DNA from 4 places in the Mangrovibacterium diazotrophicum genome. Region 2 is predicted to be linked to each of the others. Evidence: riboswitches for the same ligand, from Rfam matches in the RefSeq annotation. Region 2 holds a riboswitch; each other region holds the start of a gene.
The links. Region 2 has a riboswitch for cobalamin ahead of BC643_RS11225 (hypothetical protein). Riboswitches for the same ligand answer to the same signal wherever they lie in the genome.
Positions count from the first base shown of each region.

Region 1: linked by a shared signal. The riboswitch ahead of BC643_RS13195 (TonB-dependent receptor plug domain-containing protein) and the one ahead of BC643_RS11225 (hypothetical protein) in region 2 are both predicted to bind cobalamin.
Region 3: linked by a shared signal. The riboswitch ahead of BC643_RS13165 (Dph6-related ATP pyrophosphatase) and the one ahead of BC643_RS11225 (hypothetical protein) in region 2 are both predicted to bind cobalamin.
Region 4: linked by a shared signal. The riboswitch ahead of BC643_RS03540 (sirohydrochlorin chelatase) and the one ahead of BC643_RS11225 (hypothetical protein) in region 2 are both predicted to bind cobalamin.

Region 1 is NZ_RAPN01000001.1:3,354,918-3,361,030, reverse strand. Features, by position in the region: gene cobU (bifunctional adenosylcobinamide kinase/adenosylcobinamide-phosphate guanylyltransferase) at 1-359, opposite strand, end outside; gene BC643_RS13205 (DUF4430 domain-containing protein) at 655-1,041, opposite strand; gene BC643_RS13200 (YncE family protein) at 1,127-2,224, opposite strand; gene BC643_RS13195 (TonB-dependent receptor plug domain-containing protein) at 2,234-4,168, opposite strand; cobalamin riboswitch at 4,258-4,463, opposite strand; gene BC643_RS13190 (NUDIX hydrolase) at 4,530-5,297, opposite strand; gene BC643_RS13185 (ABC transporter ATP-binding protein) at 5,371-6,113, opposite strand, start outside.
Region 2 is NZ_RAPN01000001.1:2,839,827-2,845,939, reverse strand. Features, by position in the region: gene BC643_RS11240 (antibiotic biosynthesis monooxygenase) at 106-390, shown strand; gene BC643_RS11235 (FAD-binding oxidoreductase) at 409-1,791, shown strand; gene BC643_RS11230 (OsmC family protein) at 1,885-2,394, shown strand; cobalamin riboswitch at 2,457-2,676, shown strand; gene BC643_RS11225 (hypothetical protein) at 2,780-3,400, shown strand; gene BC643_RS11220 (MotA/TolQ/ExbB proton channel family protein) at 3,401-3,997, shown strand; gene BC643_RS11215 (DUF2149 domain-containing protein) at 4,000-4,341, shown strand; gene BC643_RS11210 (cobaltochelatase subunit CobN) at 4,307-6,113, shown strand, end outside.
Region 3 is NZ_RAPN01000001.1:3,347,581-3,353,693, reverse strand. Features, by position in the region: gene BC643_RS13175 (cob(I)yrinic acid a,c-diamide adenosyltransferase) at 1-498, opposite strand, end outside; gene BC643_RS13170 (ABC transporter substrate-binding protein) at 648-1,466, opposite strand; gene BC643_RS13165 (Dph6-related ATP pyrophosphatase) at 1,466-2,113, opposite strand; cobalamin riboswitch at 2,194-2,405, opposite strand; gene BC643_RS23400 (hypothetical protein) at 2,810-2,950, shown strand; gene BC643_RS13160 (hypothetical protein) at 3,057-3,545, opposite strand; gene BC643_RS13155 (DUF3667 domain-containing protein) at 3,656-4,381, opposite strand; gene BC643_RS13150 (DsrE family protein) at 4,449-4,796, opposite strand; gene BC643_RS13145 (aminotransferase class IV) at 4,845-5,660, opposite strand; gene mscL (large-conductance mechanosensitive channel protein MscL) at 5,905-6,113, opposite strand, start outside.
Region 4 is NZ_RAPN01000001.1:896,401-902,513, forward strand. Features, by position in the region: gene BC643_RS03530 (glycosyl hydrolase 2 galactose-binding domain-containing protein) at 1-1,218, shown strand, start outside; gene BC643_RS23720 (sigma factor-like helix-turn-helix DNA-binding protein) at 1,522-1,728, opposite strand; cobalamin riboswitch at 1,839-2,054, shown strand; gene BC643_RS03540 (sirohydrochlorin chelatase) at 2,192-2,560, shown strand; gene BC643_RS03545 (energy-coupling factor ABC transporter permease) at 2,560-3,312, shown strand; gene BC643_RS03550 (energy-coupling factor ABC transporter substrate-binding protein) at 3,281-3,556, shown strand; gene BC643_RS03555 (energy-coupling factor transporter transmembrane component T family protein) at 3,556-4,326, shown strand; gene BC643_RS03560 (energy-coupling factor ABC transporter ATP-binding protein) at 4,316-5,158, shown strand; gene BC643_RS03565 (cobyrinate a,c-diamide synthase) at 5,143-6,113, shown strand, end outside.

The sequences.
Region 1 (6,113 bases), 520 kb from region 2:
ACAATCAGCTCCATATCCAGCTGAATAAATTGTTCCCATTCGGTTTTCGCTGCATCCAGCGCTTCATCAAGTTTGTAACCGCTGTCGTGAAAAAAATTGGTAAGCCACAAGGTCACACAATCCATCAGGACCACCTTGCCACAGAAATCATGTTTCGAAAGCTGTTTTTCTTCCTCCACGTTCTCCCAACGCTCATCGCGATCGTCCTGGTGCCGTTTCACCCGTTGCGCAAAGTCCTCGTCCCAAATACGGGCCGTTGCCAGGTAAACGGGCCGTTCGCTTTTTTGCTCCGCCATTTCCTGGGCGAAGCTGCTTTTACCCGATCGGGCACCTCCGGTTACGAGTGTGATTTTTGCCATACCTTTAGTTCAAAGTTTCGAGTTTAAAGTTCCCAAAAGTAGTCTTGAGTCGCTAGTCATGAGTCGTGAGATATGAGAAAAAAATTCTATACTTGTTACTCGAGTCTCGTTAGTTTCTTTTAACTAACGAGTTGCACAGGGTACAACAACTAATGACCATTAATGACTACTCAATGACAATTGAATGACCACAAATGACCGTTTCAACTCGCGACTCGCATCTCATGACTCATGACTTCTTTTAACCACAGCGGGTAATGATTTTCACAAGGTAAAAACTGAACACTGCGACTGATCACTTCTTATCAACCGTGCAGGAGCAAACATCCTCCACGTAGCGCCAGCTGATGGTATCGCCGGGTTTTACGATTTGGCTGATGGCCAGTTTCGGCTTCTCCCCATTAACGGTGTAGTACCAGGCCATTTCACCACGGACACCATTCACGCCATTAATACCGGTTACAAAAACATACTGGCTGACCGGGTGCGTTTTAACATCGGCGGCATATTGCAAGGCTTCGAGAGCAGTCATTTTCTCCTGACATTCAACCTGAACTGTTTCTGTTTTCTTTTGCTCGCCGTAGTTAATTTCAACTGTCACGAACCGGGATTTACCGGCCACTGCTGCCAGGCTGATGGTCAACATCAGCACAACGGTTGATAAAAATGCGGTTAGTCTCATTTTGGGTTTGTTTTGGTTTTTTATTGAAACACGAACACTACCCCTGCAAAACAAGGGTAGCATTCGCATTTATAGTCAATTTATACTAGTCTAAAAACAAAGCCATAGCTGGCGCTGCACCGACTGTCTTCGTATCCTCGTAAGTTCCGTCTGCACTGTAAATTTGCATTGTACCCTTTGTGGTGCTACCGTTGCTTACAAACACATAAATATCTCCGTTTTCTGGATTCACAGATACACCGTTGATACCAGTAACATCACTCAATAAGGCTGTTGATTCAAAAGCACCCGAAGCAACATCGAAAATTTGCACTCCTCCAACCAAATTCCAGCTGGCATCATAGCTCGCAGCTACAACGTATACTTTCGTCTCATCCTTGCTTAACGCAATAACCGAAGCGTAAGCAGTGCTCACATTATCCAAATCATAAACCGTTAATACATCTGTTGTAGTATTGATGTAACCCAAACCAGTTTGTGTTGCAGCGTGTGTATATGAACTAATCAAAGCAACGTAAAGGTTTCCACTGTCATCTTTTATTAAGCTGCTTGCAACTGCCGGAGTTTCGATGTAACTGATAGCTTCTGTCGTCAAATCTATAACTGCAACCGATTGGCTGTAGTTCAGTGCCGCATACAGTTTCCCGTTCGAGATTTGAAGTCCTTCTGGACCTCCCGGCAAACTGATTGTTTCTTCTACGTTGCCCGTCAGTACGTTGTATTTTACGATGTAACTGTCTGGCAAATCAACCCAATCCGGATTTGCTCCCCAGCAAGAAATGTACAGGTAGTCACCGTATCCTGCACAGGCACGTGGTTTCACGATTGATGTTGTGATGGTGTCCTGGATAACGAAAAGCTCATTTACTAAAATAATATTGTCAGGCTCATTATTCATTAAATAAATTGTCCCATCGTAATTGTACGCAAATTGAGGAGCTGAAGTAATTGGTGAATAATCATTCTGAAGTTGGTAATAGTACTGCGTTACTTCGTCATCGGTATAATTGTACTTTGTGATTGACGAAGATCCAACTCCGTAGCCACCATAGTTCACAATGTAAGCACCTTCAATCTGATCGCTGTATGATGAATCTCCGTTGTCATCATCGTCGTCGGAACATGAGCTAAACAAAGCTACTGAGGCCAAAAAGAAAGGTAAAAGTTTAAGTAATTTTTTCATGATGTATCTCTATTTGTTTTTATTGAAATTTAAATCCGTAGAAAGGGTGAAACGATAGTTTCGCCCCCACATAGCATAGTCTGGCTGATTTTGATAATCTTTATCCAACAGGTTATTGATCGCAAAACTCAGTTTAAAATCCTGACCTTTTATTTTCAGCCCGCGTGACACGCCACAATTCATCAGAACATAAGCATCCAAAACCGTTCCATCAGGTGATAAAGCGTTACCGGTATGATCTGCCAAACGCTCGCCCGTGTATACGGCATCCGCAAAAGCCGACCAAAGTCCCCGTTTCGCCATCAGGTACGCATTCCCCATGTGTTTAGGCGTATAAATCAGCTCGGTCCCAACCAAACTCGAAACTTCGTCTTCTTTTATTTCAGTTGGGTTGAAGGTGTAGTTTAGTCGAAAGTTCATTGTCGTTTTATTCAGGAAAATATCGCTATTCGAAGTAAATTCTATCCCTTTACTAATCACCCGAGAGCGGTTTTCAGGTTCCCAACCCACACTTCCTGGTCGCCATTCAATCCAATCTTTCACATCCATATAAAAACCACTGACTTTGATGTCTGACTGGAATGAAGCCGAGCAATATTGATACTGGAGTGCCAGCTCATAATTCATTCCTTTTTCCGGCTTCAAGTCAGCGTTACCAACTTCAGGCCAAAATCGGTCGTTAAAGGTGGGTATGCGATAGCTTTTCGCCAGATTACCGGTTAGTTTAAACGCCGAAACATCCGTAAGCAACAACCGGTACTCGGCTCCAAAAGAAGGTGTTAGAGGCGCTTTGAAATCAGTCACCAACTCCTGACGCAGGTTCAAGGTCAGCTTCAAGGTATTCAAAGGCAGGTAAAAAGACGATAGGTAGAAAGATGCTCGCTGTTCATAGTCGATATCATCCGACGAGTAAGCATATACATTCGGTTTGATGTAGGTATATTTTGCACCAAACTTGTAGCCAAAGTTAGCCTGCACATCCTGTTTGGCCTCCACCTCTGCGATCAGCCGATTTGTTCCGATTTTCTGCAATTCATTTGAATTGTACAGCTGCATGTCATGCACAAAACCCAAGCCTCCTTTATATTGAAGGGCGTGTTTCCGGTTCTCATATTCCGACCAGATGCGGATGTGTTTATTATCCAGCGTCTCTCCTGCTGCATTTAATGGATGTTCACTCATCAGGGCCTGTACCTGGTGCCAGTCGTGTTCCAGCCAAACCGCCGTTTTCCACCATTCTTTCGCATTAAACCGGTAATTCAGTTCCTGTATCATTCCCATGTTCTCGATCATCGCATTTTGCTGGTCAAACTTTTTCCCATCGCTAGGCCGTGTAAACGGAAAGTCGTTCTTTAGCATGTGATAGTACAACCGTGTAACCGACTCAAACTTGCCATTTCCAACAAACACCTTGGCCCCATACAATTGCTCACCAAACGATCCTTGCGAAACAGTTGCTTTTACGCGGGCACCATCCGTCCAATCGTTGCTCAGGCCCAGGTAAACAGCACCACCAATCGAACCGGAACCGTTCACCGCCGAGGATGATCCGTACTGCAAATCAATACCATCGAACAAGTAGACCGGCACACTCGAAAAATCGGAATGCCCCAGCGTCAGTGAGTTGATGTTGATACCCCCAAAGTTCACTGAGGTGTGATCCGCAGCAGTTCCGCGAATCCGGATTGTTGACAAACCACCTGCATTTGACTTCAGATAAATCGGCGTGAATTGCATCAATAATTGATCGAGGGCCCCCGATTGGGCAGTTTCAATTTGATCAGTGGGGATGGACTCCACCTTTGCACCAGCCTGGTACTTTTTGTAAGGGGCATAGGTCGCCACCTCGTGTAAGAGAACAGAATCGGCCAATTGCTCTTCCTGGGCAAACAAACTACCCGATAAAAAAGCCAACAAACCAAAAGATAGAACAAACCTTCTCATTTCTTTTTTCAGAATATGAGCTTAGGATAAAATTGTGAAAAATACCTGATTATACTATTTCACCAGCTTTATTCCCGAAGCTATTGTTAATACTTAAAAAGATTATGGCAGGTCTTCTGGCTCACCTCTCTTTCTGATGCCTTCCCGTCTCGCTTGTTTGGAAACAGTGGCAGGGGTTTCAGAAAGATTACCGAGGTTTACAGCTGCGGGTACAGCTCCGGATTTACACCGGATTCCCTTTTCATCCGGATCCGACAACTGCCGGATCGCTGGAACCAAATCCGCGACAAAAGTAGGAATTATTTTTGTCGGACTTCATGAAGTCCTTAAAATTCCTTAAAAATTCAAGTTCTGCTAACGATCACCAATCACCGGAAAGACCATCCGTCAGTGCTCTGTTGTAAACATCCAAATCGAAGCTGTATAGATAAGGTGCCTTGTAGGCAACACCTGTCCGGCGTTCGGGCAATCGCTTCACAATTTTGTAGCTTAATATTTTACGTTGGAAGTTGCGACGATCGAGTTCACGTCCCAAAATCGTTTCGTAGAGCTTTTGCAGCTCGGGCATGGTAAATTTCTCGGGCAGCAAGTTGTAACCAATTGGTTGATAGCGCAACTGCAAACGAAGCGTTTCCAATGCCGCTTCCAAAATTTCGTTGTGATCCATCATCAGTGAGCAAACTTCCTCAACGTTCTTCCATTCGCATTTCGACGAATACAAATCAGGCTGCGGGTTGACTTTCGAAAACTCGATCAATGCATAAAAACCAACCGACAAAAAGCGTTGATTTAACCAATCGAAGTTCTCCATGCTGATGCCTGCTTTCTGCATCGAATCGGGTTTGAAGCCGGGGTTTTTCCGCTCCGGATCGCTGAATACACGGAATTGTGTCAGGAAGATTTCGTCGACTCCGGTTCGTTCCTGCAGAATGCGGGTAGCTGCCTCCTCAAGTGTTTCTTTGTGGCGAACAAATCCGCCCGGTAATGCCCACTCTTCGAAGAAGTTTGACTCGAGCAACAACACTTTCAACTGGTTTTCGTGAAATCCGAAAACCACACAGTCAATCGATAAATGAGACAGGTATTCTGAAGAAGGAGAATTCAGGTTGATTTCGCTTTTGATAGTCATGCTAGTTAAATAATTTAGCTCAAATTAAACATTTTCAGCAGACTTCTCAAAGATTGTGTCACTGAAACATCATTTAACGATTCTTCATCATTTTCTCGCTAACCAAAAAGATCACCGGTTTATTGGAATACGGGTTGATTCGGGTGATTACCGGGGTCTTGTAAACCTCTTCGATCGTTTCGAAAGTAAGTACATTTTCCGGTTTTCCTTGCAGAAATATTTTCCCCTCCCGGAACATAATTAACTGATCGCAGTACTCGGAAGCCAAATTGAGATCGTGAACAACCATCAAAACTGTTAATCCCATTTCGTCATTCAACCGTTGAAGCAAATTCAGAATGCGTACCTGGTGGGTAATATCGAGGTGGGATGTTGGTTCATCAAGCAAAAGCAACTCCGGTTCCTGTGTTAATGCCCGGGCAATGGCTGCACGTTGTTGCTCACCGCCACTGAGCTCGGTCATCAGCTTGTCTTTGTGCTTCAAAACACCGGTCAACTCCATGTATTTTTGAGCCAGCTCGTAGTCTCGTTTCGTCTCGAAAAACTGAAATCGTGAATGATACGGCATGCGCCCCATCAGCACGTAATCCTCGACAGTGATTTGCCCGGCATCAACCGTTTGCGTAACAATGGCAATATTTTGCGCGCGTTTTTGCAGCGAGAGTTCTTTCAGATTTTTACCCTGCAGGCGAACTTCTCCCGCCAAGGTTGAAAGTGTCCCGGTGATGCCCCGGAACAAGGTCGTTTTGCCCGATCCGTTCGGGCCGATGATGCCGGCAAAAGTTCCCCGCTCCAAACTGAAGCTGATATCCGACA
Region 2 (6,113 bases):
TCCTAGGATACCACTATTCTTACCGCTCTCCAACTCACCTTCAGTTTTTTCTCCAGGTGTTGATAAATCTGCTCTACCAAGTTCTCAACCTAAAGTGAAAATCTAATGATAACAACCTTTGTTAAGCATGCGGTCAAAGACTTTGACAGTTGGAAGGCTGTTTACGACAAGTTTATGCCGATGGCTAAGGAAAAAGGCGTTCGGCACGAACATGTTTTTCGCGACCCGAATGCGCCCGATCAGGTAATCGTCACTCATGAGTTTAAGTCGATTGAAGAAGCTAATGATTTTTTCAGTTCAGAGGAATTGAAAAATGCGATGAAAAATGCAGGTGTCGCCGGAACACCTGAAATATGGTTTGGTGAAGATCTCCGAAAGAATGTGCATTAACCTTTTAACGACTTAAAAATGAAAGAAACACTATCAGAATCAATTGTCTCCCTAAAAAAGAAAGTCAAAGGCAAAGTGATCATGCCTCAGGATCGGGAATACAACGAAACACGTCAGATCTGGAATGCCATGATCGACCGGAAACCCGCAGTGATTGTCCAGTGCAAGGATGCTAATGATGCAGTCATGGCACTTCGTTATGCGAAGGAAAACGATTTGGATTTGTCCATTCGCGGAGCTGGCCACAACATTGCGGGAAATTCGCTTTGTGATAATGGGCTGCTTATCGATTTTTCAACCATGAAGAATGTTCGGGTGGATGCCGGTAAAAAGAAGGCTTACATCGAACCGGGTGCCACTTTGGGCGATGTCGATCAGGCCTGTCAACCCTATGGCTTAGCTTTCCCTGTGGGAATCAACTCAACAACCGGAATTGCCGGGCTGACACTCGGTGGCGGATTCGGCTGGTTGTCGCGTAAATACGGGATGACCATCGATAGTCTGGCTTCAGTAGATATGGTCACAGCAGAAGGTGAAAAGCTCCATGCCAGTAATAATGAAAATGCAGACCTGTTTTGGGCAGTTCGCGGTGGTGGCGGAAACTTCGGAATTGTCACCCAGTTCGAATTTAACCTGAATTATATTGGCACCGAAGTGTATGCCGGTTTAACCGTATTTCCCATTGCACAGGCAAAACAGGTTTTACACAAATACCGCGATTTCATTCTGTCAACACCCGACGAATTTAACACTTGGGTAGTCATGCGTAAAGCACCCCCGCTGCCGTTCCTGCCGGAGTCGGTTCATGGAACGGAGGTCGTAATAATGGCGACCTGCTATTTTGGCGACAGTGCTCACGGAGAGAAACTGGCTGCCCCGATCCGTGATTTTGGCACTCCGGTCGGTGAACATCTGGGAATGGTTCCCTACATCGGCTGGCAGCAGGCGTTTGATCCACTGCTAACCCCTGGTTTCCGGAACTATTGGAAGTCGCATAATTTCACACACCTGCAAGATGGTTTGTTTGATGCCATGATTGAATACACGGGCAAACTACCATCGCCGCACTGCGAGATCTTTATCGGGGTCGTCGGAGGTAAAATGAACGAAGTTCCTGCTGATGCCACGGCCTACAGTGCCCGCGACATGAAGTTTGTTATGAATGTTCACGGCCGGTGGGAAACCCAAAGCGAAGATGAAAAGTGTGTCTCCTGGTCCCGCAATTTCTTCAAAGCATCAGCTCCGTTTGCGTCGGGAGGGGCTTACGTGAACTTTATGACCGAAGAAGAAAACGACCGGATTAAAGCAGCTTACGGTGTCAACTACGAGCGATTGGCAAAGCTTAAAGCAAAATACGACCCGCACAACACGTTTCATATGAATCAAAATATTAAACCATAGGCGTTTTGTATTGATGAGGATGTGAGTGAGATTGGCCGGAGCCTTTTATAGGTTCCGGTTTCATTTTAGTCAAACTGAAACAACTAAACCATTATGGATGCAGAAGAATTGAGAAGGCTGCAGTCGCCTTTGAAAACAAAATACAAAGAAGAGCCAGATACCGCGATGGTTACCTTGAAAGCGCAGGCTCGATTGGCCGATGGCATTAGTTGCCGTGTGGAGACGGGGAAAGCGTTGGTAACCGCCGGATTGCACCCGGCAACGGGAGGGAATGGAATGGCTGTTTGTTCGGGCGATATGTTGCTCGAGGCTTTGGCTGCCTGTGCCGGAGTAACGCTGAATGCCGTGGCGACAGCCATTGGTGTAGAGCTGAAGGATGCGGTTGTGCGGGCAGAAGGCGATCTCGATTTCCGGGGAACGCTTGGTGTTTCGAAAGAGGCTCCGGTTGGTTTTTCCGGTATCCGGTTGTTTTTCGACTTGGATACAACTGCCGATCCGGAGAAAGTATCGAAGCTGGTTGAGCTGACAGAGCGCTACTGTGTCGTCCTGCAAAGCTTGAAAAATTCACCTGCAATGACCGTCAGTTCCTCGGTTTCAAAATAGGCGGGTTATCTTAAATTTTCCCACGAATTCAATTTTGTTTCTCCATTAGAATCCAGAATTTCTATTTTTGTGCCGTTATGGTTCCCGAATCTTTCACGAGTTTCGGATGAAAAGGGAATCCGGTGCCCGGTGATGAAAAATCCCGGAATTCCGGAGCTGTACCCGCAGCTGTAAGTTCCATTTGTGTTCAAAAAAAAGATGCCACTGTTTCAACTCCAATGAAACGGGAAGGCTTTTTTGAACGGAACAAGCCAGAAGACCTGCCATAAACGACGACAGTATTCCACGCTTTCGGGAGTTAGAGCAGCTGTAACAGAAACCAATTTTATACTTTCTGATAGACGGAATATTGTTGTTTGTGTGATTTGAAACGAACAAACAGGACATGATCAACAATTTGAATTTGGGCATCGATGCTCTAACCGTCATTGGTATTGTTGCTGGTTGCAGCAATTTGAATACGCTTGTGATAAAACGAGGCACGGCACTTTGGTCCGCATTTGGCTGGACGCTCTTGAGCTTGTTTTTCCTCGGTGCAACTATCTTGTTTCAAGAAGGAATTCCGGCATTTGTGGTTTCGGCTCCTTTTTTGGTGCTGGCAATTTTGACGGCTTGGCAACTGGGACGAGCTTCGGCCTACGCGACGCTTGGAAGTACGATTTACTACGCCGTTTTTCTGGGTACTTACCTGGTGAAAATGGGAATGGAGCGGGAGGTCCGGGCGTTGATGTGGCAGTTAATTGTGCTTGTGTTGACAGCGGCGCTGGCGCTTGTGCTGGTTCGGAATAAGAAGTTGCAATTGCTACGGGTTGCGCTCATTCTGCTTTTTATTTTGGCCGCTTTTCAATTCACGGAAACGCTGCAACTTTTCGCCGGAGCCGATCAGAAACCGGATCTGGAACCGATCTCCACAGCTTACGAAACCGTGAATGGTTGGATCCTTTCGGGCATTTTGCTGCTTGTCTTCCTCCTTGGTTATTTAAAAACACCTCAAAACAAATCATAGATGAAATTTCTGGAATCTCTTTTATACCAGGCGTCCACATTGCTGTTGGTGCCTGTAATGATCTGCATTGTGCTTTGCGGCCTGTGGCTCATTTTTCAGGCGGGGCAGAGCCTGCGCCTTTATCGTGTACGCCGTTCGAAGACATTCGAAGCCGGTGCCAGTTTCAACCAACAACTGGAGTTGATTTTTGCATCGAAGCCCGGCGTCGAGCTGGCCGAGATTGAAGTCGTGCAGTACCTGCGCCTGTGGGAAATGAAGCAGAATCATTCGTTGAAATTACTGCGGCTGGCCATCAAAGCCGGTCCGACGCTGGGGCTGATGGGAACCCTGATTCCGATGGGAACGGCATTGGCATCGCTGTCGCAGGGCGATATGATGGTCATGTCGGTGAACATGGTTACGGCCTTCACCACAACCATCATCGGTCTGGCTTGCGGATTGGTTGCCTATGTGCTGGTGATGATCCGGCAGAACTGGTACAACGCCGACCGCCTGCATTGCGAGGTTGTTGCCGAGAAAGCGCTGCTCAACCTGAAGGCGCATGGTCACTTTCAGGGGAAACAATCATCGGAAGTTAAACACAATCAATTCAACTAAGCATGCGCATATTAAACAGACAAACGCAGAGGGCGGAAGACGGGCTGGACGACGACCCAATGAGCGGTGTTGCCAACCTGTTCGATGCCAGTGTGGTCTTTATCGTCGCGCTCATTTTCGCTTTGTTCATGGCCTTCAATATGGTCGACATGTTCGACCCAAATTCGGAAGTGACGATTACCAAGAAAGGCGCCAATGGCGAGATGCAGATCATCACCAAGAAAGGAAAAGATGTGAAAATTGAGAAAGTCACCCCGCAGGAAGCCGAGGGAAAAGGGCTCCGCTTGGGAACGGCTTACCAACTCGAAAATGGAAAGGTTATTTATGTGCCTGAGAACGAATAAAACAAAATACACGATTTTACTGCTCGCTATGCTGTTGCAACTTGCTTTTAGCAGTCGCACTGTGGCCGAAGCAAAGCCGTTGCGGGTGTCGCTGCTGCTGTCCGACTCGTACACGCAGCTTGGAGAGCGGGCTGCGGAGGCGATTAAGGTTGCAACGAAGGATGGAAAGCCGATTGAAGTGCGGGTGTTTCCGTACTCCCGTTATTACCAGCAGGAAAAACAGTTTGTTGCTGAAAGTGATCTGATTTTTGCGGACGTACTTCATGCCGAGATCGTTAGCCAGGCGGTGAAAGAGCTTAAACAGGCAAGCCGGCATGGTGCGAAAATCTACGCTGTCGGTGCAGATAAACTCGCCGACAGCCCCGAGGGCGTGCAGCTAAACTACGATGCGCAGGTGCTGGATTTCTACAGCCAGTCGGGAAGGGAGAACCTGAAGCGCATGGTGCTCGAAAAGCTGCGAACCGACCTGGCCTACCCGGTGGCAAAGCAACAGGTGCTGCAAATTCCTGAATATGGTTTATACAACACGGAAGATGGTCAGTTTTACAGCACACTTGCTGACTACCAGGCTCATCGCCGGACGCAGGAAGCGGGCAACCCCTGGGTGGGGCTCAACATCTGGCGCAGCGATATCCTGTCGGAGCAGATGGAGTCGGTGAACAGCCACATTCAAAAGCTGGAAGAGGCCGGTTTCAATGTATTGCCGTATTTCGGTCAGGTTCCGTTGGACGAGTTGAAAACCTACTTTTTCCGCCAGGATGGAAAGCCATTGCTTTCAGTAGTTGCCGGCATGTCGTCGTGGTTGGGCGTGAACCCCGATTTGCAGCGCGAGACATTCAAAGAGCTGAATGTTCCGGTCATCAACCTGGTGCAGGTAAATGATACGCTGGAAGCCTGGGAAGACAGTGAAACCGGTATCGCCCTGTATAAACGGACGAACGCGCTCAGCATTCCGGAGCAATCGGGGATGATTCAGCCCATCGTGACTTCGGTGAAGGATTTTGACCCGGCCACCGGGGCACAGGAAAAAGTGCCGGCCCAACGGCAGTTGAAACGCTTCGTGGATCGGGTGAAGGCCTTTCACCTGCTTCAAACCAAACCCAACAGCAAAAAACGGGTCGCGCTGATTTACTACAGTCACCCGCCGGGCAAGGAATCGCTGGGAGCGAGCTACCTGAACGTGATGCCGCAAAGTTTGCACAACATGCTGAACCGGATGCAGACCGAAGGTTACGATTTGGGCGGAATGGATATTCGCGAAGACAATATTTACAAGCAGGTGATGGAACACGGGCGCAATGTGGGCGACTGGGCGCCTGCCGAAACGGCCAAGCTGGCCCAATCGGGCAAAGCCGTGTTGGTGCCCATCAGCCTCTACAAAAAATGGCTGAGTGAACTTTCGCCCAAGCTGGTTGCCGAAGTGGAACACCACTGGGGCTTGCCCGATACGACCTCGATCATGACCTGGGAGAACAGCAAAAAGGAACGCTTCTTTGTGCTGCCGGCTGTTCCCTGCGGAAACGTGTTGCTGATGCCGCAACCTGTTCGCGGGTGGACGCAGGGCATTGATGTGATGCACCACGATATTACGCTGCCGCCTCACCACCAGTACCTGGCCTTCTACCTGTATTTGCAGCACAGCTTTCATGCAGACGCGGTGGTGCACATCGGAACGCACAGTACGCTGGAATGGCTGCCGGGTAAGGAAACAGGGCTGAGCGAATCGGATGTTTCGGAGGCGCTGATCGGGCACATGGTCAACATTTACCCCT
Region 3 (6,113 bases), 510 kb from region 2:
ACCTTGCTGGTAGGGATGTTTAACCATGTTGATTTCGCTGACGTAATCGGCCCGTTCAATCAGCTTTGCCGTGGCACCGCGACCAGTCAATACAAGCTCAGTTCCTTCCGGTTTCTGATTCACGAAGTCCAAAAGTACATCTTCTTCCAGAAAACCGTCGCGAACAGTGATCAGAATTTCGTCCATGATCATCAAATCAGGCTTTGCCGTTTGCAGGTAGCCCGACAAAAACACCAAAGCTTCGGCCACCTGTTTTTGCAACATTTCGGGCGTCACTTCCTTGTTGAAATGCGGGTGGCCATCGGTAAATCCGAAAATGGTTGCACCCAAGGCTTTCAGGCTGTCAATCTCGTGATAGCCGTACAATTCAGGGCGTTTCATAAAGTGGCAATAGGTCACTTTAAACCCCTGCCCCAACGCCCGAGCACCCAAACCAACCGAGCAGGTCGTTTTCCCCTTCCCAGTTCCGGTGTATATGTGAACAAGTCCTTTTTTCATTCTTAATTTATTTAGTGTTGAGTCGTGAGACACGAGTAATAAGACTTCTTTTCTCATTTAAACACAGAGTATCCAATGCGTTGAAGTGAAACGACCACTGAAACTGCGACTTTCTCACTCACGACTCAATACTCGTGTCTCACGACTTTTTAATTATAAATCAGTCCAATCATTTGCTCCAGCGCATCAACGAAATCGAGCGGCGTGGGGCTGCATGTTTTTTCAGAATCGAGTACAAAAATTTTCTTGTTTTTCACCGCATTGAGGCTCTTGTAGCTCTCCCACTTGTCCTTCTCATCGGCGCTGAGTGAGCCCATCAGAATGACAAAAATGACATCAGGATTGCGTACCAACACACCTTCGCGGGTGATGCTTCCTATTTCCAGGTCACCGGCAATGTTCTCGCAAGCCGAGAAGTCGATAAAGTCCTGCATAAAGGTATTTGGAACCACCGTAAACAGCGGATTGGCACCAATCTGCATAAACACCCGTGGCTTGTGATCAGTCTTTGGAACTGTAGCCATCACCTTTGCCAAGCGTGCCCGCGACTCTTTCACCAACTTTTCAGCCAGTTCTTTTCGGCCTATCTTTTCACCCAAACGAAGTAAATATTGACACATCTCCTCGTACGATTTCGGATAAGGGAAATACATGGTTTCTACGCCAAGTTTCTCAAAAGTCCGTGTCGTTTCGGGGCTGGTCAGCGAACTGGTCAATACCAAGTCCGGCTTAAGCATCATGGCTTTCTCCAGGTTCACTTTTACGGCCGAGGCCACCACTTCAGCATCATCCGGATCCTGCAAGGTGCAGAAACTGGTACAGCCTACCAACAGATCTTCGGCGCCCAACATGTACAGACTTTTGGTCAGCGAGGGAGCCAGCGAGATAATGCGCTTAGGCGTCTGCGCCTGCCCCGACAACACCAAAAGGGCAAATAACAGGGATAAATAAAATTTCAATTTCTTCATTAATTCAAGGGTAAATACCAGTGGTTTTTATCGAAATAAGACTGTCCGTGTTTTACGGATACACGATGCCGAAAGATTGGACCGTCGATCACAAAGCTGTGAAACTCGCCATTCTCGGCACAAATGTCCACGCCCTCCATCGCCTCCAGCTCAGCAATCATCTGCGCGTCGAAAATTCGGCCCAGATATGATTGCGGCAGCGGTTCATTCCGCACAGCAACCACCAGCGGCTGATAGCCTTCCAATAACAGTTCGCGTGCCAAACCATTGGTCGTGTTACCCCAAATCGGGAAAATGGCTGCGATACCCATTTCGCTGCAAACACGTTCAATCCAGGTTCGATGCTCCATCAGGTAGATGTCCCCAAAAACAACACCTTCCAGACGCTCAGCTTTCAGTTCGGCAATGGCTGCTTTGAAATCTTTTTCGTACTCGCCGTTGCGCGTTTCGGGTTGGATGAGACGCAAACCCAAAGCATCGGCCTGCCGCTGGATGAGTTCTTTTTTCAGCCCGTGTGAACGGGATAACTGCGAATCGCGGTCGCACATGTTCAGCAAGCCCATCACCCGGTGGCTTCCTGATTTGAGCGTACGATGCAAAGCCAACATACAGTCCTTGCCGCCGCTCCATGAAACAAATACATTCATTTCGCTTGAATCGATTATGATCCGGGGATAGATAGAGATGGAATGTGTATTCCAACGATCTTGTTCCCCGAAGATCCGGTTAATACTTGTTGTTTGCGGCAGGTCTTCTGGCTCACCTCCTTTCTGCGGCCTTCCCATCCCGATTGCAATCGGAACAGTGGCGATGGTACAGAAAGTATTACGAGGTTTACAGCAGCGGGGACTGCTCCGGATTCGCACCGGATTCCCTTATTAAGGCAGCTGCTTCTTGCTAAATGAAAGCAGCAAAGCCACCGAAAACTGGCTCAAAAGTAGGAAAATTAGTGGAAGAATGTCGAAAGTGCCGTTCAATTAAGTGATCAGTTACAGTAAACAGTGTTCAATCTGACGTGGACAGTTTTCGGTCAACAATTGACGGCTTTGAACCCTATTCCAAGATTTCAAAAAATTCCGAAATGAATTCAGAATGACATCTCAAACTTTCCGGATATTCCTCCGTTGCGCAAAATGATTATCGATTTTGAGATCGTTTTATCAAACTGAGAAACAGAAGCGATGATGCCAAAACAAACATCTACTGATTATGTGCGACTTACGCATGATGCTACTTTTCGGCACACAAATTGGTTTTAAAAGGACAGTTGCAACATAGCATGAGATCTTCGAACGAGAAGAGAAAAGGAAACAAGATTGAATAAAGTTTAGAAAGATTAAGCCATGATCAGAAAACATGTCAGCAACATATTTATCGCTTTAGCCATGTTACTTGCTGTAATTGCCGGCGGAGTTTATTTTATGCTCTATGCCATTTTTTCGAGCCCTTACAGCAGGGTACAGGCAAAGCCCATTGAAGTTTGAATTCTGAAAAGAACAAAGATATCCCTTACCTCGAATAATTGCGTTAAACAAGTCGAAAGCCGCTCCTGCCACTCAGGACGGCTTTTCTTTTTTTTACCGTTTGTGCTTATTCGAATTCCAGCTCGCCGCTTTTTACTTTTTCACGTTGGCGGAATCCGAGGTTGTCGAGGAAAACGATGATGTTTTGAGATTCGGCTTCCTGCACGTCGTAATTTTGGTCGGCGTAGCGGGTAACTACCTGGTAAGCCGAATATTTTTTCTGCAGTTCCACAAACCGTCGAATCTTATCCCAATTCACATGATTTTTGAAACGTCCCAGCTTGAAGTAAGGGTAGCCGGGCGTAAAGAAATAGCAGGATAGGTGCCCGTCGGGCTCTTCAATAAGGTTTAAACGCAGCTTTTTATCACCACTGAAGGTTTGCCAGCGATGTAAAAACACGAGCGTACCGGAAGCATTGCACTTTGACTCAATTTCGAGGTAAAACACCAAAGGTTCCATGTCGGGATCATCCGGTACATCTACCGAAACGCCGATCCATCCTTTGAAATACTTGTCGATAAACTCCTGGTTGTATAAATCTGCACTAAAACTCATGGCTGTTCTCATTTATTTTCTCTATCCAACGAACGACTAAAATTATCCAATTAAAGCGAAACGATACTAGCATTTTAACAAATGATCGCTGAAAGGGTTGAACATTCGCTTCAAATCGCGAAAACGACCAGCACAAAAATGAGTGTGAACAGAAGAATTCCCAAACAATATGATGCCAGGGCCAGAAAAATGACCTTCCACTTTTTCATTTGCCAAAACAACTGCACAAAAACCCAGCAATACAAACCGATCGATATTAAACTTGAAATCGCGGTCTTGCCGGGGTAATCCCCCTCAAAAATATATAACAAGGGGAACATTGCCAGACTAACCACCAGTCGTTGTGCTGAAACAAAGGTGATAATCACCAAATTCTCGGCAAAACTGTAGCCCCGGCTTCGAATCAAAACAAAGGTGCAGACCGCCAAAAAGGGGATCGATAACAAGATAAAAAGCGAATATTGATCCTCGAAAAAATTGTAAATCAACAGCGTTCCATGGGCAATTTCATCCTGATTGGCACTTAAATCGGTAAACAAATGCATGCCGAAATAATGATGAACAAAAGCATAAATGGTAGCCAGGATCACCACCAGCGAAACAGGCTTAAAATGATGTACGCGCTTTCCCTCGATAAACTCCCGGATGGAATGGCCCGGGCGGGTAAACAGCTCTTTGATCGTATAAAGCATACCCGAATCGAAATTCAACAGGCCTTGCTGCAAATCGTAACCAATAAAGCGCAGGTTTATTTTCTGAACACCGGCTTCCTGCCCGCATTGGTTGCAGAAGTTTCCTTCAAATTGATTGTCGCAGTTTTTACAGGTTTGCTGCATGCGCTTCACTTGTTTTGAAAATGGGCGGTTTCAATCAAAGATACACGAAATCTGCGTTTTACACGTGCTAGAGGTTGATGACTTTTTCGGCTACTTTCTGAAGTTCAATAATGTCCATCATGGTCCCTTCAATACCGGTTTCCCTTTTTTCCAACAGGTCGTAGTATTTCAGGCAGGTTTTACAGGCCAGCAAACGGACACCTTTTTTCTCCAGAACTTTCAGCTGTTCAATCACCGGCGATCCACTGCAAATGAGCTGCACGCCGCCATTGTAAAAAGCAATTACGCGGGGCATTTCGCTTTCTTCGGCCAACAATGTCAAATAGTTTTTGAGCAGTACGAGACCAAGTTCATCATCTCCCTGTCCCATTCCTTTTTGGGTAATCTGAATGAGGGTATTCCTGAAGTTTTCCATGATTTTGTTTTTCGGCAAATTTAGCCTAAAACGAACAAAAGTGTTCTATCAAAACGCATCCTTTAAAGCCTGAAAAGCTAGGATTAGTTCTCTGGTCACCGGCCCGGGGGTGCCTTTACCCACCTTTCGTCCGTCAATCTGAACGATCGGAAGAATATGTTTGGTCGTGCTCGAAAGAAACACCTCGTCGGCGCCGTTGAGCAATGCCAGGCTCACTTCCGCCTCGGCATGCAACAAACCGTGATGTGCCAACAACTCGATGACCAGCCCACGGGTAACTCCCATTAATACGTCATCGGCCGGCGTAATCACCGTATTGTCCTTCACCACAAAAACATTTCCCCGCGAGGTTTCCTGCACCGAATACCCGTTGTGAAACAGCACATCCACCACCCGATCATCCGTCTGTTCGTCCATCCAAAATTGCCCCGCCAGGTAACTAGTCGACTTGGCTTCGGGCATAAACCGCCGAAAGTTCTTTAAGGCCAGCCTGGCTCCTTCCTCGTACAACACCGGGTCGAAAGCGGGCATATCCGTCGGAAAAACATACAAACTGGCATCGCGGAAACCTTTGCCTGCAGTTGCATGAGGCAAGGCAAAAAGCTTCATGTACGCATGTTCCAAATGATTCCGTCGAATCAGGTCGCCCACAATTTCGTCCAACTGATCGTCGTAGGAAATTTTTAGTTTCAGCAGCTCCAGGGTATGCCGAAACCGGTTTAAATGCCGATCGCCATAAAAAGGCCTCCCGTGGATAATCTCGAAGAACTCGAAGCCTCCGTAACCGCGGTTTATCGACAGACTGGTAATTGGTATATTGATTTGGGATAGGTCTTGAAAGACACCATTATTAAATCCGATCATAGTTTTCTTGTTTGTTAACACCAAGATACAAAGCTTTTTGTGGTTTCACACTGAATCGGCCTTCTAAACGAAATATTTTTAATATACAGATCGATTTATCTGAATAATAAATACTATTCAAAGGATAATTTCAGAGAATGGCAAAACCAAATGCAACCAGTAGGAAGCACTTTTAATCAGTTACTTTCAGAAACAAAAAGCACTCGCTGTTTCCAGGAGTGCCTTGTCGTATGCGGTAGTCTGTCTACTTTTGCTTCAATAGATCGCGGATTTCAGTTAACAAAACTTCTTCTTTGCTTGGAGCTGGCGGTGGAGCAGGTTTCGCTTCTTCTTTCTTCTTCAGCTGGTTCATTGCTTTAATCATCATAAAGATCGCGAAAGCAATGATGATGAAGTCGACGGTCGTTTGCAGAAACGTTCCGTAGTTGATACTCACAGCTTTCTGAACCACTT
Region 4 (6,113 bases), 1.9 Mb from region 2:
ATGTTTATGGAAAATGCCACAGATATGGTGAAACGAATTCGAAACCACCCTTCCATCGCCATTTATTGTGGCCGGAATGAAGGTAATCCGCCCATGTCACTGGACACTGCCTTAAACAACCTGGTTTCTAACCAACATCCGGGGCTACATTACATTTCACATTCGTCGCGTGGAGTTGTAAGTGGCGAGGGTCCCTACCGCGCCCTTCCTGTAAAAACATATTATACCATTAACGGGCTGGATAAATTCCATAGCGAAAGAGGAATGCCCAACGTGATGACTTATGAAAGCTTAAAGCAAACGTTACCGGATTCCGCTCTGTGGCCGCAAAACAGGTTGTGGGGCGTTCACGACTATTGTTTGGAAGGAGCACAAGGAGCAGCTTCGTTTAACCAGATAATTGAGAAAGCGTTTGGAAAAGCAAACGACGCACAAGAATTTACGGAACTCGCCCAGTGGATCAACTATGAAGGCTACCGGGGTATGTTTGAAGCAAGGAGCCAATACCGGAAAGGCCTGCTATTGTGGATGAGCCACTCGGCCTGGCCTTCGATGGTATGGCAAACCTACGATTACTACTTCGAGCCAACCGCAGCCTACTTTGGCGTTAAAAAGGCTTGTGAACCGATACATATTCAATGGAATCCGGTTACAGACGAAATTGAGGTCGTAAATAATTATGGACGGGATAGAACCGGGCTTGCCGTTAAAGCTGAACTCATCAATATGGATGGGGCTATTGTTTGGGAATCTGACTCCACAATCGATAGCGATGAAGACTCAACCGAAAAATGCTTTAAACTGGAATTTCCAGCAAACTTGTCTGAAGTTCATTTTATAAAACTCACATTAACTGACGGCGACAAGGTAATTTCGGATAATTTTTACTGGCGTAGTTTGGAAGAAGGAAATTACCAGGCGCTAAATAACTTGCCTAAAGTGAATTTAGAAAACAGTACTACCGTATCGAAATCGAACGAAGCCTGGTCGCTTACAACCATCTTGAAAAACACATCAGATACGCCGGCGCTCATGGTTCGGTTAAACGTGGTTGGTACAAAATCCGGAGAACGGATCCTTCCGACATTCTATAGTGATAATTATGTCTCGCTAATGCCTGGAGAAGAAAAAGAGATTACAGTGAATTTGAAAAATGAAGACACCAACGGAGAGGAACCGAAGGTTGAAATTACAGGATTTAATATTGCTCAAAAATAGATCTTAATAAATTACGGATGTAATAACATCCATCGGATCGGATTCGAATCGAACCATCCTAGCTTACAAAAAATGCCTATAAGTCATTGGACTATAGGCATTTTTTTTGTGCTTACAGATGGTTGATCATGACAGTCTCTCTATGTGCATAAAACGGTAAAACTAAACCATCTCAAAATACCGAAATGAGACACCTATGAGACTAACTTCCCCTACCTGCTATTCTTTGAAAAAAAGTAACTAATATGGGTAAACAACCTTATCGTTTTCTCAGACTTTATCATTAATTCGTTCCAGGAAAACCTAAGAATCAAAAAGAGGTAGAACACGAGCAAACTTATAGCGAACAATCTTCCCTCGCAGCTTCCTTATAGCAATTGCCATTTGATTTTTCCCCGTTTTAACAGATATTCCCAACCGATCAGCACATTCGCTGTATTTCAATCCTTCAAACCAACATAGAATGTAAACCGTCCGACACCTTAATTTTTTTGAATAAAGACCAGTCAACTGATTGTTTCGTTTAATTGTCAGTTAAATAGCAGCTATTGCAGATATCCGCATCTTATTATAAACAATAAAATAATTGCATTAATACACTTTTTCAAGCCCTTTTTTATATAGATTTGCCTCCAGTTGGTGGATTCCTCCAGTCACAGGAGGAGCCTTAATATGGGAATCCGGTGCTTCTTTTATAGAAAATTCCGGAGCTGTACCCGCAGCTGTAAGTCCATTAAATGTTTTTCGGGAATACTCTTGCCACTGTTCGGATTTGCCGAATGGGAAGGCCTCGAAAACGGACGAGCCAGAAGACCTGCCACAATTAATATTACAATGCTTTCGGGAATAAAAGCAAATGGACAACCAGGTTTGGAATTCATTTACTTACTTTTTTGTATAAGCTGAGAAGTACATTTCTAGCTATTTCCCAAGCATTGCTTTTGACTAGTTTTTAAAATTTAAATAGTAAAAAATGCAAAAGCAAGCTGTTGTTATTCTTGGTCATGGTAGTAAATCCATTCAGGCGGTTGAAGATTTCAACTTCATTGTTGCCTTGTTGAAAGAAAAAATGGATGGTCAGAACGTATTTGGCGCTCATATGGAGTTGGCTTCTCCATCTTTGGAAGAAGTTGTTGCCGAAATCGCTAAATCCGATGTCGTCCGGGTGGTGGTTATCCCCTACTTCCTGTTCAATGGCAATCACATCAAAGAAGACATTCCTGAAATTCTGGCTCAGCTGAAAGTGAAACACCCGCAATTAGATTTTCACTTTGGCAAGCCCATCGGCCGAGAACCTTTGATGGCCGAAATCATGTACCGAAAAGTACAGGAGATCGCCTGATGACTAAGAAAAGAGTCGCGTATCTCGGGCTTGGTATCTTCCTTCCGGGAGTGGCCAACAGCATGCATATTGCCGAAGGTTTTCTGCCTGCCTCATGGTGCATTGTCTGGTGGGCCGTTTACCTGGCGGTTCTCATCGCCGGCTTTTCCAGGCTCAAGCAAACAATTAGCGAGCATCCCAACGCCAAATTGCTTTTTGCAGCAGTTGCAGCCTATGTATTTATTCTGAGCTCGCTGAAGTTACCCTCGGTCGCCGGAAGCAGTTCACACTTAACCGGCATTGCGCTTGGTGCCTTGTTGTTTGGAGCGTCATGCATGTCGGTCGTTGGCCTAATCGTGTTGCTGTTTCAAGCATTGTTGCTCGCTCACGGCGGATTGACTACGCTTGGAGCAAATGGTTTTTCAATGGCCGTTTGCGGTGCTTTTTCGGCGGTGTGGGTTTTCCGCTTGCTGAAGGGAGTAAAAACTCCGCAATGGCTCGCTGTTGGTGGAGCATCATTTGTATCAAACCTGGTTATTTACAGCTGCACATCGGCGCAACTGGCCGTCGCATTTGCAGATTCAACGGCAGCATTTAATAGCAATCTGATCAAGTTTCTATCCATTTTTGCGGTAACCCAGTTGCCTTTGTCCATCATCGAATCGGTCTTTACCGTACTGGCCTTTCAATACATACAGCGAACCAATAAAGCAGAAATTCAAGAACTCAATCCGAATCTTTATGAAACGAAAAACAGTCATCTACCTGCTTAGCGGTTGTCTGCTGGTTTTGCTAATCCAATTTTTAGCAACCGATCTGTTTCCCAATTTTTCGGGAAGCGACGATCAGTCGGTTGAACTGATTCAGCAAATAGCCCCCCAGTATCAGCCATGGGCCAAGCATTTAATCGAGTTTAACCAGCCTTGGGCCGAGCCGGTGTTATTTGCTCTTCAGGCTATCATCGGGCTCAGTGTTATCGCTTATTTCGTTTGGAAGCAAAGCAAAAAGAAAGCTTAATGTGGATTACTGAGATCTATAAACACGATCACCGCTTGCAACAGCTGTCGCCTGCCGTTCGGGCTCTTTATTGGGCTCCGGCTATGGTTTTGGCCCTGGTGTCCGGTTCGGTCTATTTCGACTGGGCCATGTTTGCGCTGATCAATATTGGCTTATTGGGAATTACCCGGATTAGCTTGTCAAACTTGACTCGACTATACCGCATTCCGGTTGCCTTTATTCTGCCAGGATGTTTCGTGATTGCACTCGAAATTCCGGCTCAGCAAGCCTTCTTCACCGTCGGGCAATTGCCAATTGGCTTTTCATCAGGCGGATTACAACTGGCAAGCTTGCTGCTCAGTCGAAGTTTAGCGCTCATCAGCATTCTGTATTTCATCTTGCTGACGAACACGATTTCAGAATTGGCAGAACTAATGAGAAAGTGCCGGATTCCGGCCTTGTTCATCGATTTATTCGTGATCACATTCAAGTTTATAGAGAATCTTCGCCAGACGAGTTTCGAAATGTATCGGGCTCAAAAATGCCGTTTGGGCTACTCCGGAAACGGGAAACGGATTCCGCTTTTTGCCAGCTTAATGGCTGCTGTATTTCAGAAATCCATGCAGAATGCCAAACAGCTGGAAACGGCCTTGCAAGCGCGCTGTGCCGGAGAAAATTATTGCTTTCTACAGGAAGAACGGCAATTTGCGTTCTCTCAGTTATTCCTTCCGGTGGGACTGGCCTCCTTGGCTGGCGCCTTCCTTTTAATTTGCTGCAACTATGGCTGGTAACTTGATTGAACTAAAAGCAGCAAGCTATAGCTACCCAACAGGAAAGCAGGCAATAGCTGAAGTTGACCTGGCGCTTCCCGAGGGCAAAAAAATTGCCTTGATGGGTGCCAATGGTGCCGGAAAATCAACCTTGCTGCTTTTGTTGAATGGAATTTATAAACCCACGAATGGCGAGCTCCACTATCGGGGAAAAGAATACCGGTACAACAGAAAAGCGTTACGGGAATTGCGGCAAAAAGTGGGCATTGTTTTTCAGGAAAGCGATAACCAGTTGGTGGCTCCATCGGTTTACGAGGAAGTGGCTTTCGGCCTCAGCAATCTGTATTCGGATAAAAAGTGGATTCGTGAGCAGGTTGAAAAATATTTGGATTATTTCGAGTTGCAGGAATTGAAAAATCATTCGCCCCACCAACTGAGTTCGGGACAAAAGAAACGTGTTTGCCTGGCTTCCGTGTTATCCATGGAGCCGGAGCTGATTGTTTGCGATGAACCGGCTTCGAATCTCGATCCGCAAAATGCCCGCCTGACTTTTGAACTGTTGGAAGCTCAAAATAAACAAGGAAAAACGCTGCTCATTTCAACCCACGATGTGAACCAAGCTTATGCCTGGGCAGATCTGGTTGTTTTGCTTAAAGAAGGATCGGTTCTCAGCATGGGCAGCCCGAAAGAGGTGTTCGGCAATGCCGGTACTCTTAAAGATGCAGGCTTGGAGCAGCCACTATTGGTGAAACTGGCCCGGATGCACCAGCCGGATATAACGGCAGAAAAGCTTCCAAGAAACGAAGCCGAATTAGTAAACAGACTAACAAGAAATTTATGCACGGATTTATAATAGCTGGCACAAACAGCGGATGCGGAAAGACCACCGTCACCATTGGGTTGATGGCTTTGCTGCAATCCAAAGGAATGCTGGTTGCCCCCTTCAAAACCGGTCCCGACTACATCGATCCGGCTTTTCACCGGCGGGTTACCGGCGTGCCATCCTACAACCTCGATAGCTTTTTATTGAATGACCAAAGCCTGCAGCACCTCTTTTACAAACACTCGGCTGGTAGCGATATTGCTGTAGTTGAAGGTGTGATGGGCATGTACGATGGGCTGGGTAAAGAAGGCTCCGGCTCGACCTGGGAAATGGCGCAAAAGCTGAATTTGCCCATTGTGCTTGTGGTCAATTGCAAAGGACTTTACCAATCCGTCATTGCCATCATCAAAGGATTTGCCGAGCTTAAAAATCCATCGAAGGTGAACGGCGTGATCCTGAATCACGTGTCCTCCAAAATGCAATTTGACTTTCTTCAAAGCTTGATTGAAGAGGAAACCGGAATTGCCTGCATTGGCTACCTGCCAACCCGAGAGGAAATTGGGCTCGAAAGCCGCCACCTGGGACTAATTCAGGCCGATGAGGTGGATACGCTTCCGAAGAAAGTAGCGCTTCTCCGGCAAACGATGGAAGAAACCATCGATGTTCCGGCGCTCTTAAAAGCGACTGAAATTGAGCAGCCTTCGCCCACTCCAATCGAGCTTCCGGACCTTGATTTGTCGGATCTGCAGATTGGTGTGGCCCACGACAAAGCCTTCAGTTTTTACTACCAGGACAACCTGGAATTACTGGAAAAACTGGGAGCCACGCTGCATTATTTCAGCCCCTTAAATGATCGCAGCTTGCCCGCCGCCTGCAACTGTTTGTACCTGGGCGGTGGTTATCCGGAAGTGTTCACCGCAGAATTGCTGCAGAACACAGCGCTGATGCAGGAAATCAAGCTAAAGATAGAATCGGGCATGCCGGT